2 regions of the Micromonospora sp. CPCC 206060 genome follow, and region 2 is predicted to be linked to the other one. Evidence: riboswitches for the same ligand, from Rfam matches in the RefSeq annotation. Region 2 holds a riboswitch; the other holds the start of a gene.
The links. Region 2 has a riboswitch for S-adenosylmethionine ahead of thrC (threonine synthase). Riboswitches for the same ligand answer to the same signal wherever they lie in the genome.

Region 1 (15,314 bases), on a different contig from region 2:
GCGACGCGACCGTCGACCTGGCCGCCGGGGTGGCCGCCGGGCTGACCCTGCCCCGACCGGACGGTGACCCCGGGCCTGCACCGGCGATCTGACCAGGGTCCGCAGCGCGGTCAGTCCGCCAGGCCGTCAGCCACCTGCCAGTGGTCCACATGGCCCGTTGCGGGTCGGCGGTGGTGGCCCCGGTCTGCGCCCGCAGCCGCTCCAGCGGAATCCCCGGGGTGCAGGGGATGAATATGCTGCCGCGCATGGATGCCGTGATGTTGCTGATCTGCGGAGCCGGTTGCACGGTACTGGTGGCGCTCGCCGTTGCGGGGATGGTCATCCTTATGGTGCAGGCCCGCAAGGAGGAGCGTGAGCGGCGGGACCGGTGGCGGCACTGGGCTGCCCGCTACGGCTGGGCGTACGTCGAGCGGCCCCAGGTGGACTGGACCGACCGGGTGCCGGGCCGTAGCCGGCGGGGCGTACGGTTCGCGATGACCGGTGTCCTGCACGGTCGCCCCGTCGAGGTGGCCGAGTACGCGTACACCGAGTCAAGTACCACGACCGACGCGAACGGCAGTTCGCAGACCACTTCGCACACCCACTCGTACGTCGTCTGCTCGGTGCTGCTGCGCCACCCCTTTCCGAGGCTCGCGGTGGTACCGCGTGGCCTGCTCTCCAAGCTGGGCAAGGCGCTGTCGGGCAGTTACTCGCACGCGCTCGGAAACGAGGCGTTCGACCGGCAGTGGCGGCTGGTGGCCGACTCGCCGGGGGAGCGGGCACTGGTCGGGCCGGCTCTGGTCGCCGCCCACGTGACCGGAGCGGCACCGGCGTGGAGCGTGCGCGGGACCCGGTTGATCACCTACCGGAATGGTCGGCTGACCGACCCCGGCCTGGTCCGGCCGCTGCTCGACCCGTTGGTCGCCGTCGCCGACCTGCTGGAGCAGGGCCGCTGAGCCGTCCGTCGCCGGGCAGGCCGGTAAAAACCGTTGCCGGGCAACGGCACCGCTCGTTACGGGAAGGGTGCCGACCGGGACCGGCGCTACGCGACGCTGGTGCGCCTACCGCAGCTCTGCGGTCCGGACGGGTGTCACACGTGACGGCCAGGCGGTGGGCCAGCTCGGTGGTGGTGCCGGGTTCGGCCAGCAGGGTCAGCAGGGCGCCGTGGTTGAGCATGGTCGACATCCCGTCCGCGAAGCGGCCGTCGGCCGCACCCTGACCGTGGCCGGGGTGTGCGGAGTTCTGGCCGCCTTGCCGGCAGGCCGGGCCGGCGACCGGGTCATGGACGACTACGATGGGACGGCGTTTCTGGCACCATGTGGTACATGCAGCCGCACCGCGAGCGAATGATGGGCCCCTGCTCGGGGCTCCTCGGCGTGCGGTAGCAACACCAGCACCGTCCAGGCTCTGTCTCGCGGGGCCTGCTGCATCGTCTCCCGCTCATGCCAGGGCGAACGAACGGGGAGACGATGACCACTGACGAGCGTTTCTACATCACGACCGCCATCCCCTATGTCAACGCCGCGCCGCACCTCGGGCACGCGTTGGAGCTGGTGCAGGCTGACGTGCTCGCGCGCCATCGCCGGCTGCGCGGGCAGCCCGTACGGTTCCTGACCGGGACCGATGACAACTCGCTCAAGAACGTCACCGCCGCCCGCGCCGCAGGGGTGGACGTGCGTACCTTCGTCGACGCCAACGCCGCCCGGTTCGCTGCCCTGCGCGACCCGCTGGCGTTGTCATTCGACGACTTCATCCGCACCAGCGTTGATGTGCGCCACGTTACGGGGGTGGCGCGGCTGTGGCGGGAGTGCGCCGCCGCCGGCGATTTCTACCGGCGGCGCTACGAGGGCCGGTATTGCGCCGGCTGCGAGCAGTTCTATCCGGAGGCAGAGCTGGTCGACGGGCTTTGTCCGGAGCACCTGGTGGCGCCCGAACCCGTCGCCGAAGAGAACTGGTTCTTCCGCCTGTCCCGCTACACCGACCGGCTGCTGGACATTCTCGAGGCCGGCCAGGTGCGCATCGAACCAGCCGCCCGGCGCAACGAGGTGCTCGCCTTCGTGCGCGCCGGCCTGGCCGACTTCAGCGTCTCGCGTCCGGCCGCGCGTGCCGGTGGCTGGGGCATTCCGGTGCCCGACGACCCGGACCAGGTGGTCTACGTCTGGTGGGACGCGCTCACCAACTACGTCACCGCGCTCGGCTACGGCGTCGACGACCCCGACTACCAGCGGTGGTGGGCGGGCTCGGCTGAGCGGATTCACGTCATCGGCAAGGGCATCGTCCGCTTCCACGCCGTGTACTGGCTGGCGATGCTGCTGTCGACCGGCCTGCCACTGCCCACCGCCGTACTCGTCCACGACTACCTGACCGTGGACGGAGCGAAGCTGTCCAAGAGCGCCGGCAACGCCGTCGACCCGACGGATCTGGTCGACCGGTACGGCGTGGATGCCGTGCGCTGGTGGCTTCTCCGTGACGTGGCGCGTGTCGGTGACACCGACTTCACCGTGAAACGGTTGGTACACCGAGCCAACGGTGACCTGGCCAACGGGCTCGGCAATCTCGTCAACCGCACCCTGACCCTGGTGCACAAGTACCGGGACGGGCAGGTGCCCGAGGCGACGCCGACCGGTGAAGTTGCCCGCCTGGCCAAGGCGTACACCGAGCTTGCCGACCGCATCGACCACGCGCTGCGCGACTTCGACTTCCGAGCCGCAACCAACGCCCTGTGGTCGGTGGTCGACGAGGGCAACCGGCTCGTGGAGGCCGAACGCCCATGGGAACTCGCGCGCGCGGAGCATGCCGGTGACGAATCGGCCGCCACCCGGCTCGATTCGGTCCTGGCGAGCCTGGTGGGCGCGTGCCGGGTGTTAGCTGTCGAGCTTCAGCCGTTCCTGCCCACTGGCGTACAACGGCTGCGCGACCAACTGCTGTCCGGAGACCGCGTCGACCGGCCGCAGCCAGCCTTCCCGCGCTTGGAACAGCCGGGCGAGGAGTAGGACGCAGCCGTCGCCGTCGCCGTGGCGGTTCCCGTCGCCGTGGCGGTGAGTTGGTGCTGAAGCGGTCACCGCCGGGCCGGCAAAAGTCACCTGGCCGGACCCCGTTCGGGGCCCGGCCAGGTGTCGGTATGGGTTGCGGGTCAGCTGGTCCAGTGCTCGGCGACGAGGTCGGCGGCCTGGGTCTCCCACTGGGCGTACGCCTCGGGGAAGGCCGAGACCTGGACGGCCTGGGCGGCGTAGGTCAGGGGCATGTCACGCCAGCCGTCGACATTCTTCAGGCCCTTGAGGAATGCGGTGGTGGAGTACTCGGGGTCGGTGATCTGCTCGACCGAGCCCCAGCCGCTGGAGGGCCGCTGCTGGAACAGGCCCTGCGAGTCGTGGTCGTTACGGTCACCGAGGTGACCCAGGTTCTCCAGCTTGGACTCCTGGAGGGCGGTGGCGGTGGCGACCACGGCGGCGCGCTCGTCCATACCCGCCTTCTTGGTGGCGTCGACGATGGCCTTGACGTTGGCCTTCTGCTCGTCGTCCAGAGTGATGCGGGCCTGCTCACCCATGGTGCCGTTCGGGATCAGGGCGTCCCGGGCAGGCCGGTCGGTGGTGCGGTCGGCCTGTACGGCGGCCGGGGTGTCCGTGGTCGGGTTGCTGAGCATCGCGTCGACGGGGCCGGCGGCGATCCCGCCGGCGAAGGCCAGACCGGTCACGGCGAGCAGGCTCTTACGCAGGATGATGTTCATGGTCGAAGCTCCATTCGGGGGGTTGACGCCCCGGGGGACGGGGCGTGGGCACCTCGACGGGCGCTCGGGGAATCGAGAAGAGGATCGAGAAGGGGGATGACGCATCCGACTGCGGTGTGCGCGTCGGGTAGGTATAACGACCGGTGGCGGGCCGGCATTCCGTCGGCCCCGTACGCCGCCCCGGGGGAGGGGCGGACTGTCATCCGGTCGTACCAGGTTCCAACGCCCCGGGACCCGCCGTCATTCCGGCCGGACCGGTCCCGACCGGCCGGCGAACCGGACATCCGACACGTTGAGGCGCACACCGCCCAGCTCTCGATGAAGTGCGGTACCCCTCAGCAGGTGGTCCAGGGCGGTTCGGGGCCGGATGTCCGGTTGCGGGTGACCGAGCTGATCGAGCTGCCCAACCGGCTCAGGCGGGGGTACCGAGGCGCAGGCGGCCGTCGACGACCTCGACCATCCGGTCGGTGCGGTTCAGGTGGTTGGTGTCGTGGGTGACGATCACGGTGGCGATCCCGCGTTCGGTGGTCAGGCCGGTGAGCAGGTCGATGACGGCCGCCCCACGTTCGTGGTCCAGGGCGCTGGTGGGTTCGTCGACGAGCAGCACGGCGGGGTCGTTCATGAGGGCACGGGCGATATTGACCCGTTGGCGCTCACCGCCGGACAGTTGGTGCGGCCGGCGGTCGGCCCGGGCGGACAGGTCGACGGTGTCGAGCAGGCGGCGGGCCCGGTGCCGGGCGTCACGGCCGGAGCGGCCGTCGAGGTGGGCCATGACCTGCAGCTGCTCGGTGGCGGTGAGCGAGGCGATGAGGTTGGGCTGCTGGAAGACGATCCCGATGCGCTCGCGGCGCAGCGCGGTGAGCTGCTTCGGGTGGAGCCCCGTGGTGTCGACGCCGTCGATGACGACGCGGCCGGCGTCCGGGGTGATGAGGGTGGCGGCCACGGCCAGCAGGCTGGACTTGCCGGAGCCGGAGGGCCCGACCACGGCGGTGGTGGTGCCGGCGGGGACGTGGAGGTCGACCTGGTCGAGGGCGGTCAAACGACCGTCGCCGTCGGGGTAGGTCAACACGATGTCGGTCAGGTGCAGGCTCAACGGGCACTTCCCAGGGCGGTCAGCGGGTCGACGGAGGTGATGCGGCGGACGGACAGGGCGGCACCGACGGCACCGAGGACGACCATCACCGCGGCGGGCAGCAGGACGGAAGTGGCATCGAGCACGAACGGCACCGTCGACGCGGCGACGGATCCCAGGCCGACGGCGATCGCCGCGCCGAGCCCGGTACCGGCCACGAGCAGGACAACGGCCTGCCCGAGGGCGTCGCGCAGCAGGTAGCCGGTGGTGGCTCCCAACGCCTTGAGTACCGCGATGTCGCCGCTGCGCTGGATGGTCCAGACCGTGAAGAACGCGCCGATGACCAGGGCCGAGATGGCGAAGAGCATGCCGCGCATCAACTGAAGGGAGCCGTTCTCCGAGGTGTAGGAGCCGATCGCGGACAGCGCCTGCGACCGGGTGACCGTGGTGGTGCCCAGCCGCTCGTCGGCGGCGGCCAGGTCGGCGTCGCCGGTGGTGCGCAGAGCGAGGACGGTGGCCGTCCGGTCGGCGGTGCCGCTGTCGGCGCCGGGCGCCAGCCGACGAAGGTCGGCCAGGCTGGCCCACACCACCGGGGTGTGGCTGTAGGAGGCGTCACCGGAGACGACGGCTACCTGCACCGGGTGCCCGGCCAGGGTCAGGGACTGCCCACGCCGCACATCCAGGGCCTCGGCGGCGCCCGTGGAGAGCACCACCCGGCCGTCGGCGAGGTGTCCGGCGGCGGGGTCCAGGAACGAACCGGGGGCAATCCCGAAGACCGACAGTGCCGCGCTGCGCTGCCCGGCGGTGGCCCTGGTCGTGGTGATCCCCAGCGGCGCGGTCGCGGTGACACCGGGTACCCGGGCCCATTCCCGCCACAGCGGTTCGCTGACGGTGGACTCGGTGAAGGACGGCTCCTGGCCGGCGGGGGCGGAGAAGACCAGGTGGTCGGCGGGCAGGCCGGTGATCGCCGAGGTGCTCTCCCGGCCCAGCCCGGCGGTCAGGCCGGACAGCAGCGTGACCAGCAGGGTCATCAGCAGCACGACGGTACCCATCAGGGCGAAGCGCCCCCGGGCGAAACGTAGGTCTCTCCAGGCCACGAACACGACGGGCGGCACCTTCCTCGACGGGGCAGAGCGGCACGGACGCTGACCTCGGCCGGGCCGGCTCGAGTTGGCGTTCCGGTACCAAGGCTGGCCGCTCACCGGGCCGGGGGCATCGCTCCGTTGCTGGGCCTGCCGGGGTCGAGGTGCTGACCACGAAGTCAACCTTTTGGTTGACGCCGGGACCGGGGCCCCGGCGCGCTGCGGCTCGTAGGGTGGAGGGCTGGTGAACACCTCAGCGACCCCGCCACCCGCGCCGGCCGCCGCGCCCCTGGCCGGCAGGCCCACCGGCCGTGCGCTGCGCTCACCGGCGCGGCTGCTGCCGGTACTGCTGCACAGCCTGGTGGTGGTGCTGCTCACGGTGGCCGCCGTGCGGGCGCTGTCGGAGCGCGACCCTGCGGCGCATCCGGTGGCGGTGCCGGTCAGCGCGGCGGTGTTCGCGCTGGTCTACTCCGCCGGTGTCGTCACCGGCCGGCCACGTCGGTCCCGGGCGGCGGCCGGGCGGTGGCTCCTGGCCGTCGGGCTGGCCTGGCTGCTGCTGCTCGGATCGACCCCGGACGGCGTGTGGTTGGCCTTCCCGCTGTTCTTCCTGCAGATGCACCTGCTGCCACCGCGCTGGGGGCTGGCGGGCGTGGCCGTCACGACCGCCGCCGCCATCGCGGGCTACAGCTGGCACGCGCACCGCTTCACCCCTGCGGCGCTGATCGGACCGACCCTCGGCGCGGCGGTGGCCGTGACCGTCGTGCTCGGCTACCAGGCCCTGTACCGCGAGAACGAGCAGCGGCGTCGCCTCATCGAGCAGCTTGAGGCCACCCGCAGCGACCTGGCCGCCGCCGAACACGCCCGGGGTGTGCTGGCCGAACGCGAGCGCCTCGCCCGGGAGATCCACGACACCCTGGCGCAGGGACTGTCCAGCATCCAACTACTGCTGAGCGCGGCGGCGCGCAGCCTGCCGGAGCGGCCCGGGACGGCAGCCGGCTACGTGGACCAGGCCCGCAGCACCGCCCAGGACAACCTGGCCGAGGCACGCCGCTTCGTCCGTGCCCTGGTACCGCCCGGGCTGGCCGGCGGTACCCTGCCCGCCGCCCTGCAACGGCTGTGCACCACGACCACCCAACGCTCCGGGCTGCCCACCCGCCTGCACATCGACGGCAGCCCCGTCCCGCTACCCACCCCACACGAGGTGGCGCTGCTGCGCATCGCACAGTCCGCCCTGGCCAACACCGTCCGCCATGCCCGTGCCGGCCGCGCCGACCTGACCGTCACCTACATGCCCGACCGCGTCGCCCTGGACATCGTCGACGATGGCGTCGGCTTCGACCCGACCACCGCCATCCCGCACGGGGACGGCGGCTTCGGCCTGACCGCGATGCGTACCCGGGCCGCCGAACTCGGTGGTTCCCTCACCGTCGAGTCCGCCCCCGGGCAGGGCGCCGCCCTGGCTGTGTCCTTCCCGTTCTCCGCCGACCAGTACGCCGCCGACACCCGAAACGGTGCCCCAGACCATGGCTGACCGTGATGTCATCCGTCTCCTGCTGGCCGACGACCATCCCATCGTGCGGTCCGGCCTGCGGGCCGTTCTCGACGCCGAACCCGGATTCGAGGTGGTCGGGGAGGCGTCCACCGCGCAGGAGGCGGTCCAGCTTGCCGGGGAACTGGCACCCGACGTGGTGCTGATGGACCTGCAGTTCGGGTCGGGTAGCCACGGCGCCCAGGCCACCGCGGCGATCACCGACCGGCCCGACGCGCCGCGCGTGCTCATCCTGACCACCTACGACACCGACGCCGACATCCTGGCCGCCATCGAGGCCGGCGCCACCGGCTACCTGCTCAAGGACGCCAACCCCGAAGACCTCGCCGCCGCCGTGCGTACCGCGGCAGCCGGCCAGTCGGCCCTCGCTCCGGCCGTGGCCCAGCGGCTGATGGGCCGGATGCGTACCCCGGAGGCCGCTCTCAGCCGCCGCGAGACCGAGGTGCTCCAGCTCGTCGCCGACGGCCTGTCCAACCAGCAGATCAGCCGGGCACTGTTCCTCAGCCAGGCCACCGTCAAGTCCCACCTCGTGCACATCTACGCCAAGCTCGGCGTGGACAACCGCACCGCGGCCGTCGCCGCCGCGAGGAGGCAGGGCCTCATCCGCCGCTGAGCGGTCACCTGGCGTCCACCGCCGACGGGAAGCCCATGCCACCCGGCCGGCCCGGACCACCTGCCGAGCGGCCGTCCGACTCGCGGATCAGGTGCAGGCCAGGTCGATCGGGCGCAGTACCCGCTCGACAGCGTGCCGCCGGACACCCGACGGTGGGCCCGGCCGCAGGGGTGTCCTGCCGGCCGGGCCCACCGGGTGGATCAGTAGACGGTCACGCCGTACGCGCTGGCCGCCTCGGTGACCGGCTGGTAGAACGTCGTGCCGCCGGTGCGGCAGTTGCCGCTGCCGCCGGAGGTCAGGCCGAGGGCCTTGGTGCCGTCGTAGAGGGCGCCGCCGGAGTCGCCCGGCTCGGCGCACACGTTGGTCTGGATCATGCCGCGGACGGTGCCGCCGCCGGAGTAGCGGACCGTGACGTTGAGCGCGGTCACCGTGCCGCTGTGGGTACCGGTGGTCGACCCGCTGCGCTTGACCGACTCGCCGACGAAGGCGTTGGCGGCGGTGAAGCCGCCCGGGTGGCTGAGCGAGGCGTTGTCGTAGCGCACCAGGGCGTAGTCGTTGCCCGGGAAGCTGGAGCCGGTGGTCGGGCCGATCACGGTCCGCAGCCCGGAGTCGCTGTACCAGGTGTTGACGACGTCACCGCAGTGGCCGGCGGTGAGGAAGTAGTAGGTGCCGCCCTTGACCACGTTGAAGCCGAGGGAGCAGCGGTAGCCGCCGCCGTAGATGGCTTCACCGGCGCCGAGCAGCGCGCGGAACTCTCCGGTCGTCCGCTCGACGCGGATGGCACCGGCCTTGCTGCCGGCGCTCTTGGTGAGCTTCGCGAGGTCGGCGCGGGAGACGGTGTCGTCGGCCGTCACGACCACCCGCCCGGTGGCCGCGTCGACGTGCCAGGCGATGCCGTCGACCCCGGACTGCTCGACCGCGCTGCTGACCTGGGCGAGCTGGGTGGCGTCGAAGGTCGCCGGGGCGGCTGACGCGGACGTGGGCAGGGTGAGCGCGCCGGCGGTGACCAGGCCGATGGTGGCGGCGAGCAGTTGGCCGATCCGGCCGGTGGTCTTGGTGATCCTCACTGATCCTCCTCGGAGCGGTGGTTCCCGTGCTGGGGCCCGCAGGTTGTGGTCGGGCGGCGGCGCGTCGGAGCCGGTCGGAGCGTGATCCTGACGGTCGTCGTGGCAGTGAGTATCCATTGAGATCAATAGCCGTGCAAGGGCCTGCGGGACGCGGATCAGCCGGGGTCGGTGGTCGGCGCGAGGACCCCGGGCCGGTGGTCCGGCCTCCGCCCGGACTGGGGGTTGCCGAATCGAGGCGGCCACTGTGGATCGCAGGTCCGCTGTCCTGTCCTCCGGACGGTGGAGGTCGATCACCTGGTGTTGTGGCAGGCTGGAGCGGTGCGGCACTCCCCTCTGACCGGGCTCGCGGTGGTCCTGGGCGTCCTCGCGCTCGCCACCGTTCTCGGCCTGTGGCGGCGCCGTCGGGACGGCCGGATCCGCCCCGTGCCCGGCACACCCACCGCCGCCGTTGGTGCGGCGGCGCCGTCGTCGGTGCTCGCCACGCTCGGGGTACGCGCCGGTGCGGTCAACCTGGTGCAGTTCTCGTCCCCGTTCTGCGCCCCCTGCCGTACCACCCGCCGCGTCCTCGGGGAGATCGAGGGCCACATCGAGGGCGTCCACCTGGTGGAGGTCGACGTCGAGCAGCACCTCGACGCGGTCCGGGAACTCGACATCTGGCGCACGCCAACGGTCCTGGTGGTGGACGCCGGGGGACGGGTCGTCCAGCGCGCGTCGGGGGTACCCGGTCGGGACGACCTGATCGCCGCGATCCGGCCACTGCTCGTCGGGGCCCCGTCATGATCGGCGTCGCGTTGACCCGCCGACGGGCCGTGGACCACGGCCGGCTGTCGGCGAGCCTCTGTCGACCGGCCCGCTCCGTCTGATCCCCTGGCCATCCTTCCCGCCGGTCCCGCGTGCCCGGGTTCCGGCCGGTACCCCTGAACGGAACCCCTCATGCTGCTCGACCCCCGCGCGCCGCGGTTCGCCGCGACCGTCACCACCGTCGTCCTCGCCGCCGCGTTGATCACCGGATCCGTTCTGCCGCTGGTCGTCCAGGCGGTGGTCTTCGCCGGCACTGCGGCGTATCCCCGTCTCGGCCCGTACGGCCTGCTCTACCGTGCCCTCGTCGCGCCCCGACTCGATCCGCCCACGGAGCTCGAACCCGCCGCCCCGGTACGGTTCGCGCAGGTCGTCGGCCTGGTCTTCACGGTGGTCGCGGTGGCCGGTCAGCTCGCCGGCGTGCCGGCGCTGTTCCTGGCCGCCACCGGTGCGGCGCTCGCCGCGGCGTTCCTCAACGCGGCCTTCGACGTCTGCCTCGGCTGTGCGGGGTACCTCGCCGTGCGCCGGCTGGTCGGCCGGCCGATGGTGGCCCGGGTGCCGGCCGGCTCGTCCTGACGCCGGCACCGCCGGGGACTACAGCACCTGGGACAGGAACCGGCGCAGCCGGGGGTGCCGGGCCTGTTCGAAGATCGCCCCGGGTGCGCCGACCTCGATCACCACGCCGTGGTCCATGAAGGCGACGGTGTCGGCCACCTCCCGGGCGAAGCCCATCTCGTGGGTGACCACCACCATCGTCATGCCCCCGGCGGACAACTCCGCCATCAGCTTCAGGACCCCCTTGACCAGTTCGGGGTCGAGCGCCGAGGTCGCCTCGTCGAAGAGCATCACCTGGGGTTGCAGGGCCAGTGCGCGGGCGATCGCGACCCGCTGCTGCTGGCCGCCGGACAGGTGCGCCGGCCGGGCGTCGGCCTTCGCGGACAGCCCCACCAGCTCAAGGTGGGTCCGGGCGACGGCCACGGCCTCGTCCTCGCCGAGCTTGCGGAGCCGCCGCAGCGCGAGCGTGATGTTGCGCAGGACGCTCATGTGCGGGAAGAGGTTGAACTGCTGGAAGACCATGCCGACCCGCTGCCGCAGGGCGTCCGGGTCGTCGCGCAGCACGCTGCGCCCGTCGAGCAGTACGTCGCCGCGGTCCGGCTCGATGAGCCGGTTGATGGTGCGTAGCAGGGTCGACTTGCCCGACCCGGACGGGCCGATCACGCAGGCGGTCGCTCCGCGTGCCACGTCCAGGTCCACGCCGCGCAGCACCCGGTTCGCCCCGAAGGACAGGTGCACGTCGCGGACGCTGAGGCTGACCGGGGTCCTCGTGTCGATGGTCAACGTGGGGTTCCTCCCCTCGGGTCGGGCAGTACCGGGTCCAGGTCGTCGGAGTCCCCGACCGGCGCGGTGGCCGGACGGCCGTGCCGCAGCCGCCGGTCGATCCAGTTGACGACGTGGGTCAGCGGCACGGTCAGGGTCAGGTAGAACAGTCCGGCCAGCAGCAGGGCGGACTCGTTGCCGGTGGTCGCCGCGTAGTCCTGGCCGATCCGGAACAGTTCCCGCTGGCTGGCCACCAGGCCGAGGAAGTAGACCAGGCTGGAGTCCTTGATCAGGGCGATCAGCTGGTTCACCCAGGCCGGCAGCACCCGGCGGATGCCCTGCGGGATGATCACCAGGCGCATCGCCTCGCCCCAGGAGAAGCCGAGCGCCCGGGCGCCCTCCAACTGGGCGGCCTCCACCGACTGGATGCCGGAGCGGAAGATCTCACCGATGTAGGCGGCGGCGATCAGCGACAGCGCCAGGATGCCCAGGGGGTACGGGTTGGGCCCCCAGACCTGCATGCCCAGCGGTGCCAGGCCGACGCCGATCAGCAGGATGGTCGCGGCCGCCGGCAGGCCCCGGAACACGTCCGTGTAGACCCGGGCCGGCCAGCGCAACCACCGGGTACGCGAGATGCCGGCGATGGCCAGCAGCATGCCCAGCACCGAGCCGAGCAGGGCGGCGGAGACCGCCAGGATCAGCGTGTTCGGCAACCCGACGGTCAGCATCTCGGGCAGCGCCGCGCGCATGGAGTCCCAGTCGAAGAAGGTCTCCCACAGGGTGCTCAACGGATCCATCAGTGCTCTCTCCTACCGCCCCGCTCGCTCGTCGTCCGTACTCAGGAGGAGGCCGGCGCGGCCGGCACCGGTACCGTGCCGCTGCCGGGCCTGAAGTCGGCCGGGATGGGACGTCCCGGGTAGTACTGGGCCTGCAGGCGGCTCCAGGTGCCGTCGGCGATCACCTCGTCGAGAGCCTTGTTGAGCGCCTCACGTAGCTTGTCGTTGCCCTTGGCGAAGGCGTACGCCGTCGGGGCCGGGCTGAGCTGCTTCGCCGCCACGGTGATCTTGCCGCTGCTCTCCGCAGCGGACTTCTCGCCGATCTCGGCCGGGGCGATCCAGGCGTCGGCGGTACCGGCCTTGAGCTGGTTGATCGCGCCGTTGTAGTCGGGTACCCGGACCGGGTCGAGGCCCTTGCCGGTGGCGTAGTCGTCCTGGACGGTGCCCTGCACGACCACGACCCGCTTGCCGGCGAGCTGGTCGAAGCTGGTGATCGGCGAGCCGGCGGGTACGTCGAGGCCGAAGTAGCCGAAGTCGTAGCCGTTGCCGAAGTCGACGGTCTTCTTGCGTGCCTCGGTGATGGTGATCGAGGAGCTGCCGACGTCGAACTTGCGGTTGTTGACCTGGGAGAGCAGGGCGGAGAAGTCGGTGCCCACGAACTCCACCTTCAGGCCGGCCTTCGCGGCGACTGCGGTGAGCAGGTCGTTGTCGAAGCCGGTGAACGTGCCGTTCTTGAGGTAGACGTTCGGTGGCGCGTCGGTCAGTGTGCCGGCGCGCAGCACGCCCGGCTGGAGCAGGCCGTACGGGTTGTCGGCCGGGCGGGAGGTGTCGTCGGCGCAGGCGGTGAGGGTGGCGACGCCGAGGATGGTGGCGACGCCGAGGGCGGCGGCCCGGGTCAGGGCAGGAAGGAATCGCACAGGTGTCTCCGGGAGAGGTTCGGGTGGCGGGCACGGGCGTGCGTCGCCGACGGTGCGCCCGGTGGGCGTACCGCTGGGGTGGTTCCTGGAAGGGGAGTGGCCGCGGCTAGCCGGCGTTGCCGGGGCGACACACGGCGCTGCAGATCCGCATCATGTCGACGTGGCGGCGCCGGGTCAGGGCCGGCGGGATCGCGGGGCGGGCCGGTGGGGCGCAGCTACGGGAAGGCATGGTTCTCCTCGGTCGGTGATGACCTGGGAAACCAGGCCACGCTTGCACCGGAGGCTGCTCCGGTGCCTGGTCTTCACCCGGGGCACCCCTACGTGGACGAGGGTTGCCGGCCAGCGAGCCGGGGCTTGACGCTGGCGCTCATGACCTGCCGACGAGGCTAGCAGCCTGTCCCGGTGCGTCGTCCAGCCGTTATGACCACCCTCACCCGGCCCTTCCCGGCGGCGCCGTCGGGCGTCGCCACCCTGCGGCGGTGTGCCGGTCCAGGGCACGCAGGAGGTTGCCGCCGAGGATGTCGTCGCGTTCGTCGTCGGCGAGTCCGTCGAGGCCGACCGGGTGCAGGGTCTGCGCGAACGACACGTGGTCGAGGGCGGGTGCGAAGTCGGACCCCCAGTACAGGCGCCGTGCGCCGAACCGGGCGAGCAGGAGATCCACGAACGGTCGGGCCGCGTGGTGCGGGAAGTCGTCGGAGGGCTCGCTGACCGCGTACAGCCCGGAGATCTTGACCCCGACGTGGGGCAGTCCGGCCAGGTTGGTCAGCGGCGTGAGGATCCCGGCGGCGGCCTCCCGGGTGGGCACGACGGGTTGCGCGCCGGGCAACCCGAGGTGGCTGAACAGCACTGTGCACCCGTCCAGCGCGGTCAGGGCCGGCCCGAGGTGCGCGGTCGCCGCAGGGGTGGCGTTGAGGCTGATCAGGGCCGCGACCCGGTTCAGTGCGGTCGCCTCACGGGTCACCCAGCCGGCGAAGCGGTCGGCCGCCGCCGGGTCCGGCAGGTACGCGGCGATGCCGACGAAGCCGGCCGACCAGAAGGTTCCGGTTCCCCCTTCCGGTCCACCTGGTGGGACGTAGGCGACGGGCGCGATCCAGTCGTGTGCTGCGGCGAGACGGGCGACGTGGTCGTTGTTCCCTGCGAACTGTGCCTCGCCCTCGTAGCCGATCACCAGCGCCCGGCTGATCCCGTGCGCGCGACGTATCCCCTGGTAGACGGCGAGTTCGTCGCCGCCGGCGGGGGAGCGGCCGTACCTGCCGGGGTAGCCGGCGGCGAACAGGTGCAGGTGGGCGTCAGCGCGTCGCATGGTCGGACCCTAACCCAAATCTGCCCTGGCCATTGACGTGGCGGGACCCCTGATTTAGGTTCTTGTCTCAATTAGGTCCGGATTACACGGCGCGAACGAGGGGTGAACCGCGTGACGCTGGCAGGCGACGACGTTGACGAGCTGGTGCGGCTGCGACGCCAGCTCCATCAACACCCCGAGCTGCGGTTCACCGAGAACCAGACGGCGGCCGTCCTCGCCGGGCTGTTGGGTCCGCTCGGGCGGATCCGGACCGGAATTGCCGGCACCGGGCTGCTCCTGGAGATCGATGGAGCTGCTCCGGGGCCCGCTGTCCTTCTTCGGGCCGATATGGACGCCTATCCCGTCCAGGATGCCAAGCAGGAGCCGTACGCGTCCCGCATTCCGGGCGTCTGCCATGCCTGCGGGCACGACGTGCACATGACCGTCGCCTACGGCGTCGCCGCCCGGATCGCCGCCGACCCACCGGCCCGGGGCTCGGTGACCGTGCTGTTCCAGCCGGCCGAGGAGATCCCGTTCGGCGCCGACTCCGGTGCCGCTGCGGTGCTGGCCGACGACGCCCTCCGCGACCGCCGGTTCGACGCGGTGCTCGGCCTGCACTGCTGGCCCGACCTGCCGGCCGGCGCCCTGGGTATCGACCGGAGCGCGGCGATGGCCGCGAAGGACGCGTTCCGGGTCGAGGTGCTCGGACGGGCCGCGCACGCCGCGACCCCGGCGTTGGGCCGCGATGCCATCCTCGGCCTGACCGCCATCGTCACCACCCTGCACGCCGCCGTCGCCCGCGCCCGCAACCCCCACGAACTGGTCGCCTTCAACATCGGCACCATCTCCGGCGGGGCCAGCCAGAGCCAGGTCGCCGACCACGCGGAGGCGACGGGCACGCTGCGCACCCTCGACCCCACCGTCCGGGAGCGACTCAAGACGGTGATCGAACGCGTCATCCGCCAGCAGGCCGCCGCCCTCGACCTCGGCGTACGTTTCACCTGGGCCAACGAGATGCCCGCAGTGCACAACTCCCCCGAACTGGTCGCCCTCGCACACGCCGAACTACCCGGACTGGTCAAGGTCGTCGACCTGCCGGTACCACCCCTGACCACGGACGACTTCGCCCTGCTCG
Region 2 (15,314 bases):
CGGATCACCGGTGCCACCGGCCGGCTGACGGAGTACGCGAAGCAGGGCGGCGGACCGGGCCTGGTGGCCGCCGCCACCGGCGCCAGCAAACTCGCCGACGGAAAATCGCCGACGACCGCGATGATCAGCGCCGGTCTGGCCAGCGGTAAGGAGAAGTTGATGCGGGCGGCGGGTGCCGGCGGCAAGGGCGGCAAGGGTGGCAAGGGAAAGCTGAAGGTCACCAACATCGTCGAGACGGTCGACGTCGGGGTTCCGGTCCGGGTCGCCTACAACCAGTGGACCCAGTTTGCCGACTTCCCGAGCTTCATGAAAAAGGTCGAGAACGTCGACCAGGAGGCGGACGAGAAGCTCAACTGGAAGGTCCAGATCTTCTGGTCGCACCGCACCTGGGAGTCGACCATCATCGAGCAGGTTCCGGATCAGCGCATCGTGTGGCGCTCGAAGGGCGAGAAGGGTTCCGTCGACGGCACGGTCAGCTTCCACGCGCTCGCACCCGATCTGACCAGGATCCTGGTCGTGCTCGAATACCACCCGCAGGGACTCTTCGAGCGGACCGGCAACCTCTGGCGGGCCCAGGGCCGCCGGGTACGGCTTGAGCTGAAGCACTTCGTCCGCCACGTGATGACCCAGGTCGTGCTCGATCCCGACCAGGTGGCGGGCTGGCGTGGTGAGATCCGCGACCAGCAGGTCGTCCGTGACCACGAGACCGTGCTCCGGGAGGAGGAACAGGCCCGTCGTGGCCCGGCTCCCGATGAGGAGTACGACGAGTACGAGGACTACGTGGACGAGGAGGTGCCCGAGCCGGCACCTCCGCGTCGCGCCGCCCCTCCGGTCCGTCGGGCCCGTCCGGCCGCGGAGGAGCCGAGGCGTCGTCCCACCACGGCTGCGGAGCCGAGGCGTCGTCCGGTGCGGCGGACCCCGGAGGGCACCAGACCAGCTCCGGTGACGCGTAGGCCGCGTGACGAGCGGGGAGAGTGAGAACGTGTCGATGACCAGTGAACCCGCTGGGGGCGTACTGGCCCGGAACCCCACCTCGGAACTGGCCGATGTGGTGGAGACGGTGCTCGACAAGGGCGTGGTGATCGACGCGCAGGTCTCCGTGGCGGTGGTCGGTATCCGGCTGCTGGAGATGAACGCCCGGATCACCATCGCCAGCATCGAGACGTACCTGCGGTTCGCTGAGGCGGTCGACCGTCTGGACATCAACCCGGAGCAGGAACAGGGGCTGACGGATGTGGTCGGCGGGCCGACGGACCGCAGGAACCGGGACCGGGCACCCCGCCGACGTCGGCCTGAGGAGAGCTGAGATGGCGGTCGGGACCGGGCTGTTCGTGTACGGCATCGTGCCGGCGGACGTCGAGCCGACCCCGGACGCGAGCGGGGTCGGCGACCCGCCCGGTGTGGTGGAGGTGGTCCGGCACGACGAGTTGGCCGCGCTGGTCAGCGAGGTCGTGCTGGAGGAGCCGGTCGGCCGGCCGGCGGATCTCACCGCGTACAAGGAACTGCTGGACGGTACCGCCACCGTCGCCCCCGTCCTGCCGGTACGGTTCGGCACGGTGGTCACCGGTCCGGACGCGGTGACCGACCTGCTTCAGGCGCGTCATGACCGGTTCCTCGAACTCCTCCGGGAGTTCGAGGGGCGGGTCGAGTACGTCGTACACGGTCGTTACATCGAGCGGGAGCTGCTCGTCCGGATCCTCGCCGAGCAGCCGGCCGCCGCCGATCTGGCCCGGCAGGTACACGGCCAACCGGAGCGGACGATCCGTAACCAGCGGATCCGTCTCGGCGAGATGATCAGCCAGGCGGTGGAGGCCCGCCGTGAGGCGGACACCCGGGAGCTGGTGGAGCGGCTCGCCCCGCTCTCCGTCGCCAACCAGGTCCGGCCGCCCAGCCACGAGCAGGACGCCGCCCACGCCGCGTTCCTGGTCGACGCCGGACGTGACGCGGAGTTCACCGAGGCGGCCGAGGCGGTTGCCGAACGGTGGCAGGGCGGGGTTCGGCTGCGGCTGCTCGGCCCGCTCGCCCCGTACGACTTCGTCGACTCGCAGCAGTTGGCGGCGTGAGCTGTGGACGTACTTTGGGCGCTGCTGACCTTGCCGTACGCGCCGGTGCGCGGGCTGACCGCCGTGGTCAGGACGCTGCACCGGCAGGCCGACGCGCAGCTGTTCGACCCGGCCAACGTGCGGCGCGAGTTGGAGGAACTGGACCGCGACGTCGCCGCCGGCCGGATCTCCCGCGAGGAGCGCGGTCGGGCACAGCAGGCCGTCCTGGACCGGCTCGTCGCACCGGGACCGACGGGTCCGGTCACCCCGACGACCGGGGACGCGGTTCCCGCGACGACCGAAGAACTGGTCCCTGCGGCGACCGGGGATGCGGTTCCCGCGACGACCGGGGATCTGGTCCCTGCGGCGACCGGGGATGCGGTTCCCGTGACGACCGGGGATCCGGTTCCCCGGCTGTGGGTCGGTCCACACCGGTCAGGAGAGGAGTTGGGCGCCGTGTCCCACGAACACACCGACGATGAACCGGGGTACACCGACGACGAGTCCGAATACGACGACGAGCCGGCCGGGCTGGCGGCCGCTCAGGTGCCCAGGGAGGCGATGCGCCAGATCGCCGAACTGACCGGCAAGCAGACGCTCGGCGCCATCTCCCTGGAACCGACCGACGAGGGCTGGCTGGTCGGGGTGGAGACGATCGAGGACCAGCGGCTCCCCTCCTCGATCGACCTGCTCGGCCTGTACCTGGTCGAACTGGACGGCTACGGGGAGCTGCTCGCCTACCGGCGGGTCCGCCGCTACCCACGCGGCAAGAGTGAGGTGGGCTGAGATGACCAGCGCGCAGCAGTCCCCGGCGGTCGTGCAGAACTCCGGGCAGGTACTCCCCGCCGGACACGAACCGGCGAACCTCGGCGACATCCTGGAACGGGTCCTCGACCGGGGCATCATCATTGCCGGAGACATCCGGGTCAGCCTGCTCGACATCGAACTGCTCACCCTGAAACTCCGGCTGGTGATCGCCTCGGTGGACACCGCCCGGCAGATGGGCATCGACTGGTGGGAGCACGACCCCTTCCTCTCCTCCCGGCCGCGCCGCCCGGTGGAACCGGAGCCCCTGGAGACCGTACGGGTTCGGCCAGCCTCAGTCTCGGCGGAGGACGTCGCCGGCCGGGCCGGGGAACTGGACGCTGAGCGGCTCACCGCCGAGGAGTTGACCGCCGAGGAGTTGGCTGAGCGGGCCCACCGCCGTCGCATCGTCGACGAACGCTGATCAGCGCACCGGGACCGGTGCACGGCGAACGAGAGCGAGCTGGCTGACGGAGAGGAGGACCGATGGCACCCGACTCGGCCGTCTGGCTGTACGCGGTGACCCGGGGCGTACCGGCGGAGCGGCTCGCCGGCCTGGCCGGGGTCGGTGGTGGACCGGTCGGATTGGTCGAGGCGGCCGGGCTGGTCGCAGTGGTCGGTACCGTGCCACTCGCCGAGTTCGGCGAGGAACCGCTGGCCCGTAACCTGGAGAACCTGCCCTGGTTGGAGACGGTGGCCCGGGCCCATCACCACGTGGTGGACACCGTGGCGCGGTTCGGGCCGGTGGTACCGACCCGACTGGCCACCGTCTACCGCGACGGGGCCCGGGTGGGCGCCGTGCTGATGCAACGGCAGGCGGAGTTCGGTACGGCGTTGGACCGGGTCGCCGGCCGGGTCGAGTGGGGCGTGAAGGCGTACGCCGTCCCGGGTGCGTCGGCCACGGCGGCCCTCGTCCCGGACCGTGTCGACGAGCGCCCGGGCCTGGCCTACCTCCGGCGCAGACGGGCCCAGCTCGCCGGCCGGGAACTGGCCCAGCAGGCCGCTCTGCACAGCGCCGATCAGGTGCACGACGTACTCGGGCGGCACGCCGAGGCGGCCCGTCGGCACACCCCACAGGACCGCCGGCTCATCGGGGACACTGGTTGGATGGTGCTCAACGGGGCGTACCTCGCCGCGGCGGCGGCTACGGCGGAGTTCGCCACGGTGGTGCGGGAGTTGGCCGACCGGCACCCGACGATCCGGTTGGAACTGACCGGCCCCTGGCCGCCGTACTCCTTCGTGGCGGTGCAGGCCGGGGAGGCGCAACGGTGACCGCCCCGTTGGCGTCGAACAGCGCGGACCCCGCGCCCTACCGGCCGGTCGCCCTGGTCGACCTGCTCGACCGGGTACTCGCCGCCGGGGTGGTGGTCGACGGCGAGGTGACCCTGTCGATCGCCGATGTCGACCTGGTCCACATCTCACTGCGGGCGCTGCTCTGCTCGGCCGGCGCGCTGCGGCAGCAGACCGAGGGCCCGCCCGGATGACCGGGCCACGCGACCCTGCCGACCTGCTCGCGGAACTCGGCGACGGACGGTGGCAGCCGCCCCGGGTGACCCCGCTGGCGCCGCGGATCGAGCTGGATCGGGACTCGGTCGAGCGTGGGCTGGGCAGCCTGGTGCTGACGGTGATCGAGCTGCTGCGTCAACTGGTGGAACGCCAGGCCCTGCACCGGGTCGACCTGGGCGACCTGACCGACGAGCAGGTCGAGCGGATCGGCACCACCCTGATGGCGCTGGAGGAGCAGATGATCGGCCTCCGCGAGTACTTCGGTCTGGCGCCGGAGGACCTCAACCTGGACCTCGGCCCGCTCGGTCCGCTGCTGCCGAGGGAGTGACGGCCCCCCCCACCGGTCAGCGCGGGGCGTGCTGTTCGGCGTACGCGGCCAGCCAGGCCACCTGCGTCGGATCCAGCGACGGACGGACCCGGCCCCGGGCGGTCGCCAGGTGGGCGCCGGTGACCGTGGCCGCCGCCATGGACTCCCGCATCGCGGCCAGGGCCGCCTCCCGGATCAGTGCGGCACAGTCCGCCGCCGAGAAGCCGTCCAGCGACTCCGCCAGCCCGGCCAGGTCCACGTCCTCGGCGAGCGGGACCTGACGGGCCGCCGCCTTCAGGATCTCCACCCGGCCGGCGGCGTCCGGTGGGGGTACGTAGACCAGCCGTTCCAGCCGCCCCGGCCGGAGCAGCGCCGGGTCGACCAGATCGGGCCGGTTGGTCGCCCCGACCACCACCACGTTGCGCAGGTCCTCCACCCCGTCCAGCTCGGTGAGCAGCGCGGCCACCACCCGGTCGGTGGTACCCCCGTCGGTGGCCTGGCCGCGTACCGGGGCGAGGGCGTCCACCTCGTCGAGGAAGACCAGCGTCGGGGCGGCCTCGCGGGCCCGGCGGAACAGTTCCCGGACCGCGCGTTCGCTCTCACCGACCCACTTCGACAGCAGCTCGGCACCCTTGACCGAGAGCACGTTGGCCCGGCCGGTCCCGGCCAGCGCGGTGACCAGGTACGTCTTCCCACAGCCCGGCGGGCCGTAGAGCAGTACCCCGCGTGGCGGTTTCACGCCGAGCCGGGCGAAGGTGTCCGGGTAGTTCAACGGCCACAGCACCGACTCGGTCAGTGTCTGCTTCACCTCGACCAGGTCACCCACGTCCGCCAGGGTCACCGTGGCCAGCTCCAGGGTGGACGCGGCCATCGAGGTGGGCCGGACCACCTCCAGCGCGGCGGTGAAGTCGGCCATCGCCACCGTCGGCGCCTCGGCGGACTTCTGCCGCAGCGCGGCGCGTACCCCGGCCTCGCGGACCAGCGCGGCCAGGTCGGCGGCGACGAACCCGGGGGTACGCCCGGCGATCTCGTCGAGCCGGACGTCCTCGGCCAGCGGGGTACGCCGGGTCAGCACGGTCAACTGCTCCTGCCGCAGCGCTGAGTCCGGCAGCGGTACCGCGATCTGCACCGGCAGCAGGTCCGGCGAGCGCAGCGCCGGGTCGACCGTCTCGGGCCGGCCCGTGGTGGCGACCACCGCCCCGCCGGCCCGTACCGTCTCGGCGACGACCTGCCGGAACACGGTGGCCAACGGTCCGGGCTGCTCGACCGGGACGAGCGCCTCCACGTCGGTGACCAGCAGCACCGCCGGCCCGCCCGTGCGGACCGAGGCGGCGGCCTCGCGCAGTCGCCGGGCCGCCGCGTCGTTGGTCAGCGCGGCCAACTCGGGCGCCCAGACCGCCTCGACCCGGGCCTGGACCGCAGCGGCGACCGCGCGGACCAGGGCGGCCTTGCCGGACCCGGCCGGCCCGGTGACCAGTACGCCGAGCGCGACGGCGGTGCCGAGCCGGTCCAGCACCTCCCGGTGGTGGAAGCCCAGGTCGAGCAGCTCGGTCAGCTCCCGTGCCTGGGCACGCAGGCCGGGCAGTTCGTCCACGCTCGGCGCCTCCGGTCCGTTGGCCGCGTCCGGTCCGGTGGCTGCGTCCGGTCCGCTGGCCGCCGTGCCGGCCCGCGCCGCCGGTGCGGACCGGTCTGCGCCGGCATCCGTGTCGCCCCGGGTGGCCGCCCCGTGCTCCCAGCCGACCACGGTGTCCATGGTGACCAGGGCCCCACCGGCCGGGTCGGCGTCGACCACGGTGAGCAGGGCGCTCGTCCAGGCGTACCCGACGGTGTTGGCCAGGCTGCGCCGGGCCGCTGCGACCAGCGAACGGACCGCCGCGTCGGGGAGCACGTCCTGCGGCAGCAGGGAGACGTCGTCCCCGGTGGTGACCATCTTGCCGAGCAGGGCCAGGCGCAGCATCTCCGGCGACACGGCGGCGACGATCTCCACCGGCCCGGTCAGCGTGACCCGCCGGGCGCCGGCCACCGCGAGCGGGGCGATCCCGATCTGCGCCCCGTCACGTACCCCCAGGTTGCCCAGGAGCAGGTCGTCGGCGTAGAGCAGGGCGGTGCTGGCCCCGGCGTCGGCCCGGGCGGCGATCCCGGCGGTGACTCGCCGCCCGGTCAGCCGGACCGGGTCACCGGGGCGCAGACCGAGCGCGGTGAGCACCTCGGGGTGCAGCCGGACGATGCCCCGCCGTCCGTCGAGTGCCGCCGGCCGGAGAGTCGCCGTGAGCGTGAGCGTCAGATCGGATTCCGCCACCGGGCGAGAGTAACCGGCACGGGCGTCAGGACGGGTCGCCGCTGCGGCGCAGGTTCTCCAGCAGCGTCGGGTTGCGCCGGAGCAGTTCGGCCAGCCGCGCCTCCGGGTCGTCGCTGAGCCCGTCGGTGTCGACGGACCCGGCCGGGAACGGGGTGACCGGCAGCGGCCAGGCGGGTGGGGGGCTGCCGGCCGGCTCGTCGACCCGGGTGACCGGGCCGCGCTGCGGCTGTTCCGCCGACGTGCCGGCGGTCACCGTCACCGTCCCGTCCGACCAGGCGATCCGCAGGTGTCGGGCCGCGCCGCCGTGCGCGACGTCGAGGTGGACCGACAGTCCCGGGTGGGCCGCCACCACCCGCCGGACCGCCTCGGTCACCTCCGCCACCGGGTCCCCGCCCGGTGGTGCGGCGTTCTGGCCCTCACCCGACGCCGACCGGCGCCGCAGCAACTCCTCCCGGCGGGCCATCCGGGCCAGCGCCTCGTCCAGCTCACCCCTCACGACACACCTCATCTCCCGACGGTCCAGCCGGTACCGGTGCCAACTGGCAGGGGTTACATGATTACCGATGCCCGAGGGAACCTGGCAGGGGTACATGATTCACCGTGCCAGGGGAACGGTGATCTCAGGCAACCCACAGCTTCCGGGTCGTACGGTTGATCTCATGCCTTCCCCCCTGCCGGCGCGGTTGCGCCGTGCCCTGACCCGGCGCCGGGTCGTCGCCGCCACCGCGGTGACCGCGCTACTCGCCGGCGCGGTCGTCTGGGCGGTCTGGCCCGACCAGCAGAACTTCCGCACCGAGTCGCGCGTGCTCACCGTGCTGTCCGGCCCGGCGGGGGCCGAGCCGGTGGCCCTGGACACCACGTTCTACCTGCCCGACGGGGCGTCCGCCGGCCGGAAGGTACCGGCGGTGCTGCTGGCGCACGGCTTCGGCGGGTCGAAGGAGTCGGTCCGCGCCGACGCCGAGGACCTGGCCGGGCTGGGTTACGCGGTGCTGGCGTACACGGCCCGTGGCTTCGGCCGCAGCGGTGGTCAGATCCACCTGGACGACCCGGACCACGAGGTGCGGGACGCGCAGCGGCTGCTGGACTGGCTCGCCGCCCGGCCGGAGGTGCGCACCGACGCCGCCGGTGACCCCCGGGTCGGGGTGGTCGGCGGCTCGTACGGCGGCGCGCTGGCCCTGCTGCTGGCCGCCCAGGACCAGCGGGTCGACGCGATCGTCCCGATGATCACCTGGCACGACCTGGCCGGTGCCCTGCTACCCGAGTCGAGCGGGAGGTCCCCGGTCGACGGGGTGTTCAAGAAGGGCTGGGCCGGCATCTTCTTCGGCAACGGCGGCAGTGCCGGCAGCGGTCCGGCCGGCCTGGCCGGGGCGACCGGCAACGAGGAGGGCGCCCCGGTTTCGGCGGGACCGCCGAGCCCGGCACCCGGTGCGGGGCCGGGCACCGGACCGGATGGCGGCCCGGCTTTCGCCGCCGACCCGTCCTGCGGCCGGTTCGCCCCCGACGTCTGCGCCGCGTACCTACGGATCGCCACCACCGGCCGGGCCGACCCGGAGGCCGTCGCCCGGCTGGGCCGGTCCAGCCCGGCCGGCGTACTGGGCCGGATCAAGGCACCCACCCTGCTGGTGCAGGGCACCGCGGACACCCTCTTCCCGCTCGCCGAGGCGGATGCCAACGCCCGGGGCATCGCCGCGAACGGCACCCCGGTCCGGGTCGCCTGGTACACGGGCGGGCATGACGGCGGGAAGGGTCCGCGTACCGACTCGGACCGGCTGAAGTTTCTCACCGCGCAGTGGCTCGACCACTACGTCCGGGGCGAGGGCGACGTGCCGGAACGGAGTTTCACCTGGTCCCGGACGACCGGGTTCGACGCCCTGGACCGGGGCCTGGTGGCCACCGGCTACCGCGTCGCGGACTACCCCGGCACCGGCGGCACCGCCCGCCGTTCCGTCGAGGTGACCGGCCCGGTCCAGTCGATCGCGAACCCGCCGAACGGGAACCCCGCCGCGATCTCCTCGGTACCGTTCGCCGGGGCGCTCTCGTCCTTCCTCTCCGGTGTCGCCGGGGACCTGCCCGGCCAGCACGCCCGCTTCGAGTCCGCGCCGCTACCGGAGGCGGTGGACGTGGTCGGCTCGCCGACCGTCCGGATCCGGGCGGCGTCCCCGACCGGTGCGGCGGTGCTGTTCGTCAAGCTCTACGACGTCAACCCGGAGGGCGCGGCGACCCTGCCCGACGGGCTGGTCGCCCCGGTCCGGCTGACCGGGCTGCCGGCCGACGTCGCCACCGCCCAGCCGGTCACGGTGACCCTGCCGGCGATCGTCCGGCGGATCGAGGCCGGGCACCGGCTGCGGATCGTGGTGGCCACCTCCGACCAGGGGTACGCCACCCCGGCCGAGCCGACCGTCTACACCGTCGCCCCGGGCGGCGGGCCGGTCACCCTGCCCACCGTCGACGGCGAGCCGATCGCCACCTCGGCGGCGGTCTGGCGCTGGGTGCTGGTCGGGTTGCTCGCCGCCATCATGGTCGGGCTCGTCGTGGTCGTCGCCGTGGTCCGCCGCCGGCACCGCCGCCACGACACCTCGGTGCATCCGCAGTACGCCGGCATCCCGCTCGCGGTCCGTAACCTCCGTAAGGAGTACGCCGACGGCTTCGTCGCGGTCTCCAACGTCGACTTCGAGGTGTACCCGGGACAGGTGGTCGGTCTGCTCGGCCCGAACGGTGCCGGTAAGACCACCACCCTGCGGGTGCTGATGGGGCTGACCCAGCCCACCGCCGGGGAGATCTACGTCTTCGGGCACCGGCTGGTGCCGGGCTCCCCGGTGCTCTCCCGGATCGGTGCCCTGGTCGAGGGGCCGGGCTTCCTGCCGCACCTGTCCGGTCTGGAGAACCTGAAGGCGTACTGGCGGGCCACCGGCCGGCCGGAGGCGGACGCGCACTTCGAGCAGGCGCTGGAGATCGCCGGGCTGGGTGCCTCGGTGCACCGCCGGACAAGGAACTACAGCCACGGCATGCGGCAGCGGCTGGCCATCGCGCAGGCCATGCTCGGCCTGCCCGAACTACTGGTGCTCGACGAACCGACCGACGGGCTCGACCCGCCGCAGATCGCCGAGATGCGCCGGGTCCTCCAGCGGTACGCCACCGACGGGCGGGCGGTGCTGGTCTCCAGTCACCTGCTGGCCGAGGTGGAGCAGACCTGCACCCACGCGGTGGTGGTCAACAAGGGCCGGATCGTGGCCTCCGGCCCGGTCGAGGAGATCGTCGGCGAGTCGCCGAGCGTGCTGTTCGACGTCAGCGACCCGCAGGCGGCCCGGGCCGTGCTGGACCGGTTGACCGGCGTACGGGTGCTGCCCGACGGCGACGGTGGGCTGGTGGTGGACACCAACGGCACCGCCCGCAGTGAGGTGGTGGCCGAACTGGTCCGGGCCGGTGTCGGGGTCGACCGGGTGGTGCCCCGGCGTCGCCTGGAGGACGCGTTCCTCGCCCTGGTCGGGGAGAACTCTCGCGGAAGTGGGGACCGTTGATGTCCGGTTCGTTGCAGTCGGCCGAGCGGCCCGGTGGGGCCAGCGCCGCCGGGGCCGCGTCGGGTTACCGCCCGTCGGCGACCCTGCCGTTCCTCGCCGAGTTCCGCCGGCAGGCGTCCCGGCGCCGTACCCAGCTCGCGCTGGGTTTCATGGTCCTGCTCCCGTTGATCATTCTGATCTCGTTCCAGTTCGACACCGGAGACGACGACGACAACGGTGGGGGCGAGTTCGCCAGCCTGATCGACCTGGCCACCTCCGGCGGGCTCAACTTCACCCTCTTCTCGATCTTCGTCTCCGCGTCGTTCCTGCTGGTCGTGGTGGTGGCCCTGTTCTGCGGGGACACCGTGGCCAGTGAGGCGAGCTGGGGGAGCCTGCGTTACCTGCTGGCCGTGCCGGTACCCCGGGCCCGGCTACTGGCGGTCAAGCTGCTGGTCGCGCTGACCTACTCGGCGCTGGCCCTGCTGTTGCTGGCCGGTACCGCCCTGCTCGCCGGGACGCTGCGCTACGGCTGGTCGCCGCTGCGCAGCACGGTGGCGGCGCAGATCCCGGCCGGGGAGGGGCTGCTGCGGCTGCTCGCGGTGCTCGGCTACCTGGCGGTCGTACTCCTGGTGGTGGCCGGGCTGGCGTTCCTGCTCTCGGTGACCACGGACGCCGCGCTCGGCGCGGTCGGCGGTGCGGTCCTGCTCTGGATCCTGTCCAGCATCCTGGACCAGATCACCGCGCTCGGGGCGCTGCGTGCCTTCCTGCCGACCCACTACGCCAACGCCTGGCTGGGGCTGCTCTCCACCCCGGTGCAGACCGACGGCGTGGTCCGGGGCTGCATCTCGGCTATCTGCTACGCGACCCTCTTCTGGGGGCTGGCGTTCTGGCGGTTCACCCGCAAGGACGTGACCAGCTGACCCGGTGGCCGGCATTCGGCGTTTTTGACATCGCGCGTTACGCCAGCGCCGCCGATCCGGCCGGCCCGCCCCGGTCCGGGGTTCCTCCCCGCGATCCGCTCCGTTCGTAGAGTCATCCCGGCGACAAGGGTGAGGCGTGGGTGGACAGGGTCTGACATCGTTTGCCCGGTTGCCAGATTGCCTGAGCAAGGAGTCACCCCTTGAGTTACGAGCCGCCGCCATCCTCACCGGACCCGGCTGGCCAGTCACCGCAGTACGAGCCGCCGGCCCCGGCCGGCAGCGGCGCGTCCGCCCCGTCGCCCGGGTACGGCCCACCGGTCGACCCGTACGTCCCGCCGAGCGACCCGTACAACACCCCGCCACCCACGGCGGTGTGGAACCCGCAGCCGGGCGGCGGTGACCCGTACACACCGCCGGGCGGCTACGGTCCGCCGTCCGGTGACCCGTACGCCCCGCCGGGTGGCAGCTACGCCCCGCCGTCCGGTGACCCGTACGCCCCGCCCGGTGGCGGCTACGCCCCGCCGCCACCGGCCGCGCCCTACGGCCCGACCTCCGGTGCGCCGTACCCGCCGCCCGGTCCGTCCTCGGGCGCGCCGTACACCCCGTCGTCGGGCGCGCCGTACGCGCCGTCCTCCGGAGCGCCGTACACCCCGTCGTCGGGCGCGCCGTATGCGCCGTCCTCCGGCGGGTTCGTCCCGCCACCACCGGCCGGGCCGGCTTACGGTCCGGGGGTCGGGATGCCGATGATGCCGGTCGCTCCGCCGAAGAAGAGCAACACGCTGGTGATCGTCCTGGCCGTGGTCGGGGTGCTGCTCGTGCTCTGCTGCGGCGGCGGCATCGTCGCGCTGGTCGCGGCCGGCGACGAGACCGAGGACCCCGGCATCTCCTACTCGCCGCCGGCCCAGCCCGGGTTGCCGACCACCGCCCCGACCCGGGGCACCGACACCTCGCCACCCACGACCGACGACGAGACCGAGAACATGGCGATCGGGGACACCCTGATCCTCACCAGCACCGACGGGGACGAGCTGCGGGTGACCGTGCAGAAGGTGACCACCCGGAAGACCGGCTGCCGGTCGTACGCCCCGGAGCCGGACAACGGCACCTACCTGGTGGCCGACGTGACGGTCGAGGTGGTGAAGGGCGAGGGGTCCATCAACCCGCTCTACTTCAACTTCGTGGACTCCTCCGGCACCGAGGAGAACGGTATCGGCGGCATCTTCGCCGGCTGCGGCACCGCGCTGTCCAGCGGCATCGACCTGGCTGCCGGTACGAAGCGCAGCGGTACCGTGGTCTTCGACGTGAAGTCGGCCAAGGGGCAGATCGTCTACACGGAACTGCTCGGCGGCAACGCCCGGGGCTCCTGGAAGGTCGGTTGATCCGACCTTCCTGAACGGTCGGTCGATCCGACCGCTGGCGACAGGATCGGGATGCCCCGGGCAACCGGGGCGCCCGATCCTGCTGCATTCCGCCGGCTGATGCGGGGCAGCTCACAACCTGGGACACAGCTCCCGCTGGCTGGCCGGACGCCCGTAGACTCCACGGCACAACTGAATACCTCATCCAGAGGGGCTGAGGGATACGGCCCGACGACGCCCCGGCAACCACCCCGCACGCTCGATGACGAGCGGCGCGAGGCAGGTGCCAAATCCGTCCCCGCCGCACGGTGCGATGCGGGGAAAGATGAGAGGACCCCTCGACATGACGTCGACCGTCGACGCGATCCCCGCCCAGCCCACCGCCACCGGCCCGGCCCGTGCCCTGGTCTGTCGTGCCTGTGGCGCCCGGTACCCGCTCGCCGCGCAGCACGCCTGCTACGAGTGTTTCGGCCCGCTGGAGGTCGACTACGACAGCGCCGCTCTGGCGAAGGTCACCCGGGCCGAGATCGAGGCCGGTCCGCAGAGCATCTGGCGGTACGCCGGCCTGCTGCCGGCCGGTCAGGACCCGGCCACCCGGGTGACCCTGGACCCGGGGCTGACCCCACTGGTCGCCGCGCCGTGGCTCGCTGCCGAACTCGGCATCCGGGCGCCGCTCTGGGTCAAGGACGACAGCGCCAACCCGACCCACTCGTTCAAGGACCGGGTGGTCTCGGTGGCCCTCACCGCCGCCCGGGGGCTCGGTTTCACCCGCTTCGCCTGCGCCTCCACCGGCAACCTGGCCAACTCGGTCGCTGCCCACGCCGCCCGGGCCGGGGTGCCGTCGATCGTCTTCATCCCCGGTGACCTGGAGCAGGGCAAGGTGGTCACCACCGCCGTGTACGGCGGGGAACTGGTCGCCATCGACGGCTCGTACGACGACGTGAACCGGCTCTGCGGCGAACTGGTGGAGACCGACGAGTTCGAGGACACCGCGTTCGTCAACGTCAACGTGCGCCCGTACTACGCGGAGGGGTCCAAGACCCTCGGGTACGAGGTGGCCGAGCAGCTCGGCTGGCGGATCCCCGAGCAGGTGGTCATCCCGATGGCCAGCGGTGAGCTGCTCACCAAGATCGACAAGGCGTTCAGCGAGCTGGTGGAGATCGGCCTGGTCGAGGCGCCGGCCAACGGCTGGAAGGTGTTCGGCGCCCAGTCGGCCGGCTGCAAGCCGATCGCCACCGCGCTGCACGGCGGCACGGACACCATCACCCCGGTCAAGCCGACCGGCATCGCGAAGTCGCTCAACATCGGCGACCCGGCCGCCGGGCTGTACGCCCTGGAGGCGGTGCGTCGTACCGGCGGCTGGATGGATTACGCCGACGACGACGAGATCCGCGACGCGATCCGGCTGCTGGCGCGTACGACGGGGGTCTTCGCCGAGACCGCCGGCGGGGTGACCGTCGCGGTGCTGCGCAAGCTGGTTGCCGCCGGGAAGCTCGACCCGGACGCCGAGACGGTCGTGTTCAACACCGGCGAGGGTCTGAAGACCCTGGACGCGGTGGCCACCCAGGTCGGGCCCACCCACCGGATCAAGCCCTCGCTGCGCGCCGCCCGGGATGCGGGCCTGCTCGGCTGAGCATCGTTTCGTCACGTCGGGTAGCTGAAAGATTGCCACAGGTGGCGAAAAATCGCCCGGTAAGGACTTGACGTCAGTTACCCGACGACGCAAGATGCTCGGTGCGGGGGGTCGTTTCGCCGTAGACCTTGGTTCTAACGACCCAGCGCCGGAGGCGCTGTGCGATCGTCCCCCCGACCAAATTCCCTCTCGTCCGCCCCGGTCGTTGTGGTCCGCGATCGTCGGTTGACCACCCGGCGCAGCCGGGTCGCCCACGGTCGCAGTCGCGCGTTGGTCGGGTAGCCACCGGCGGCCAGCCCGGCCCGGCACTCGAAGACGTTGCGGCACCCGTAGGTGCCGGTCAGCGCGTACGACCAGGCACAGGCCAGCCAGTAGGCCGGCCAGAACAGCGGGCCGAGCAGCGCGTACTGCCCGATGTGCCGGATCTCGTGGCCGAGCAGATCGGCCCGGTCCGGGTGCAGCAGCCAGCCCGCCGGCCGGCGGCTGAGGATCACCGAGCCCACGGTCAGGCAGTCCTGTCCCGGCCACGGCAGCCGGTACCCACCGGCGACCAGCACCCCGCCCGGCAGCCGACGCCGGTCGGTGGCCCGCGCCAGGCGGGCGAGCGCGAGCCCGACCAGGGTGGTGCCGTTGAGCCAGGTGGCGGTGCTGCGCAGCGACGGTCGCATACCTCCAGCGTGCGACGACTTGGCCGGGCCGGCCACCCGGGCGCCGCCGCTGCCTCGGCCCGGCCCGGCGGCTCTTACCCCCGGCCCGGCGGCTGCGGCATGATGACGGGCATGACGGAGACCCCGCATCCCCTGTACGCCAAGCACGCCGACACCCTCGCCCGGGCGCTGACCGCGATCACGGAGCGGGGGTACTGGTCCGCCTATCCCGAGTCACCCAGCCCCCGGGTGTACGGCGAGACCGCCGCGAGCGAGGGCGAGGCCGCATTCCGGGCGTACC

Region 1: linked by a shared signal. The riboswitch ahead of V6U90_RS08620 (ABC transporter substrate-binding protein) and the one ahead of thrC (threonine synthase) in region 2 are both predicted to bind S-adenosylmethionine.

What each region holds. Positions count from the first base shown of each region.
Region 1 covers NZ_JBAKHU010000007.1:87,756-103,069, forward strand. Annotated here, with positions in the region: gene V6U90_RS08555 (glycosyl hydrolase family 95 catalytic domain-containing protein) at 1-92, shown strand, start outside; gene V6U90_RS08560 (hypothetical protein) at 246-935, shown strand; gene V6U90_RS08565 (methionine--tRNA ligase) at 1,449-2,972, shown strand; gene V6U90_RS08570 (hypothetical protein) at 3,113-3,706, opposite strand; gene V6U90_RS08575 (ABC transporter ATP-binding protein) at 4,119-4,799, opposite strand; gene V6U90_RS08580 (ABC transporter permease) at 4,796-5,881, opposite strand; gene V6U90_RS08585 (sensor histidine kinase) at 6,105-7,391, shown strand; gene V6U90_RS08590 (response regulator transcription factor) at 7,384-8,022, shown strand; gene V6U90_RS08595 (S1 family peptidase) at 8,223-9,089, opposite strand; gene V6U90_RS08600 (TlpA family protein disulfide reductase) at 9,408-9,869, shown strand; gene V6U90_RS08605 (DUF4395 domain-containing protein) at 10,023-10,463, shown strand; gene V6U90_RS08610 (amino acid ABC transporter ATP-binding protein) at 10,482-11,219, opposite strand; gene V6U90_RS08615 (amino acid ABC transporter permease) at 11,222-12,001, opposite strand; gene V6U90_RS08620 (ABC transporter substrate-binding protein) at 12,043-12,897, opposite strand; SAM riboswitch class IV at 13,160-13,272, opposite strand; gene V6U90_RS08625 (amidohydrolase family protein) at 13,328-14,200, opposite strand; gene V6U90_RS08630 (M20 metallopeptidase family protein) at 14,312-15,314, shown strand, end outside.
Region 2 covers NZ_JBAKHU010000030.1:38,937-54,250, reverse strand. Annotated here, with positions in the region: gene V6U90_RS19310 (SRPBCC family protein) at 1-978, shown strand, start outside; gene gvpJ (gas vesicle protein GvpJ) at 989-1,306, shown strand; gene V6U90_RS19300 (GvpL/GvpF family gas vesicle protein) at 1,308-2,063, shown strand; gene gvpO (gas vesicle protein GvpO) at 2,067-2,828, shown strand; gene V6U90_RS19290 (gas vesicle protein) at 2,830-3,270, shown strand; gene V6U90_RS19285 (GvpL/GvpF family gas vesicle protein) at 3,333-4,118, shown strand; gene V6U90_RS19280 (gas vesicle protein) at 4,115-4,330, shown strand; gene V6U90_RS19275 (gas vesicle protein K) at 4,327-4,680, shown strand; gene V6U90_RS19270 (AAA family ATPase) at 4,697-6,958, opposite strand; gene V6U90_RS19265 (hypothetical protein) at 6,984-7,454, opposite strand; gene V6U90_RS19260 (alpha/beta fold hydrolase) at 7,618-10,476, shown strand; gene V6U90_RS19255 (ABC transporter permease subunit) at 10,476-11,375, shown strand; gene V6U90_RS19250 (DUF4352 domain-containing protein) at 11,576-12,754, shown strand; SAM riboswitch class I at 12,932-13,065, shown strand; gene thrC (threonine synthase) at 13,077-14,366, shown strand; gene V6U90_RS19240 (hypothetical protein) at 14,501-15,034, opposite strand; gene paaN (phenylacetic acid degradation protein PaaN) at 15,146-15,314, shown strand, end outside.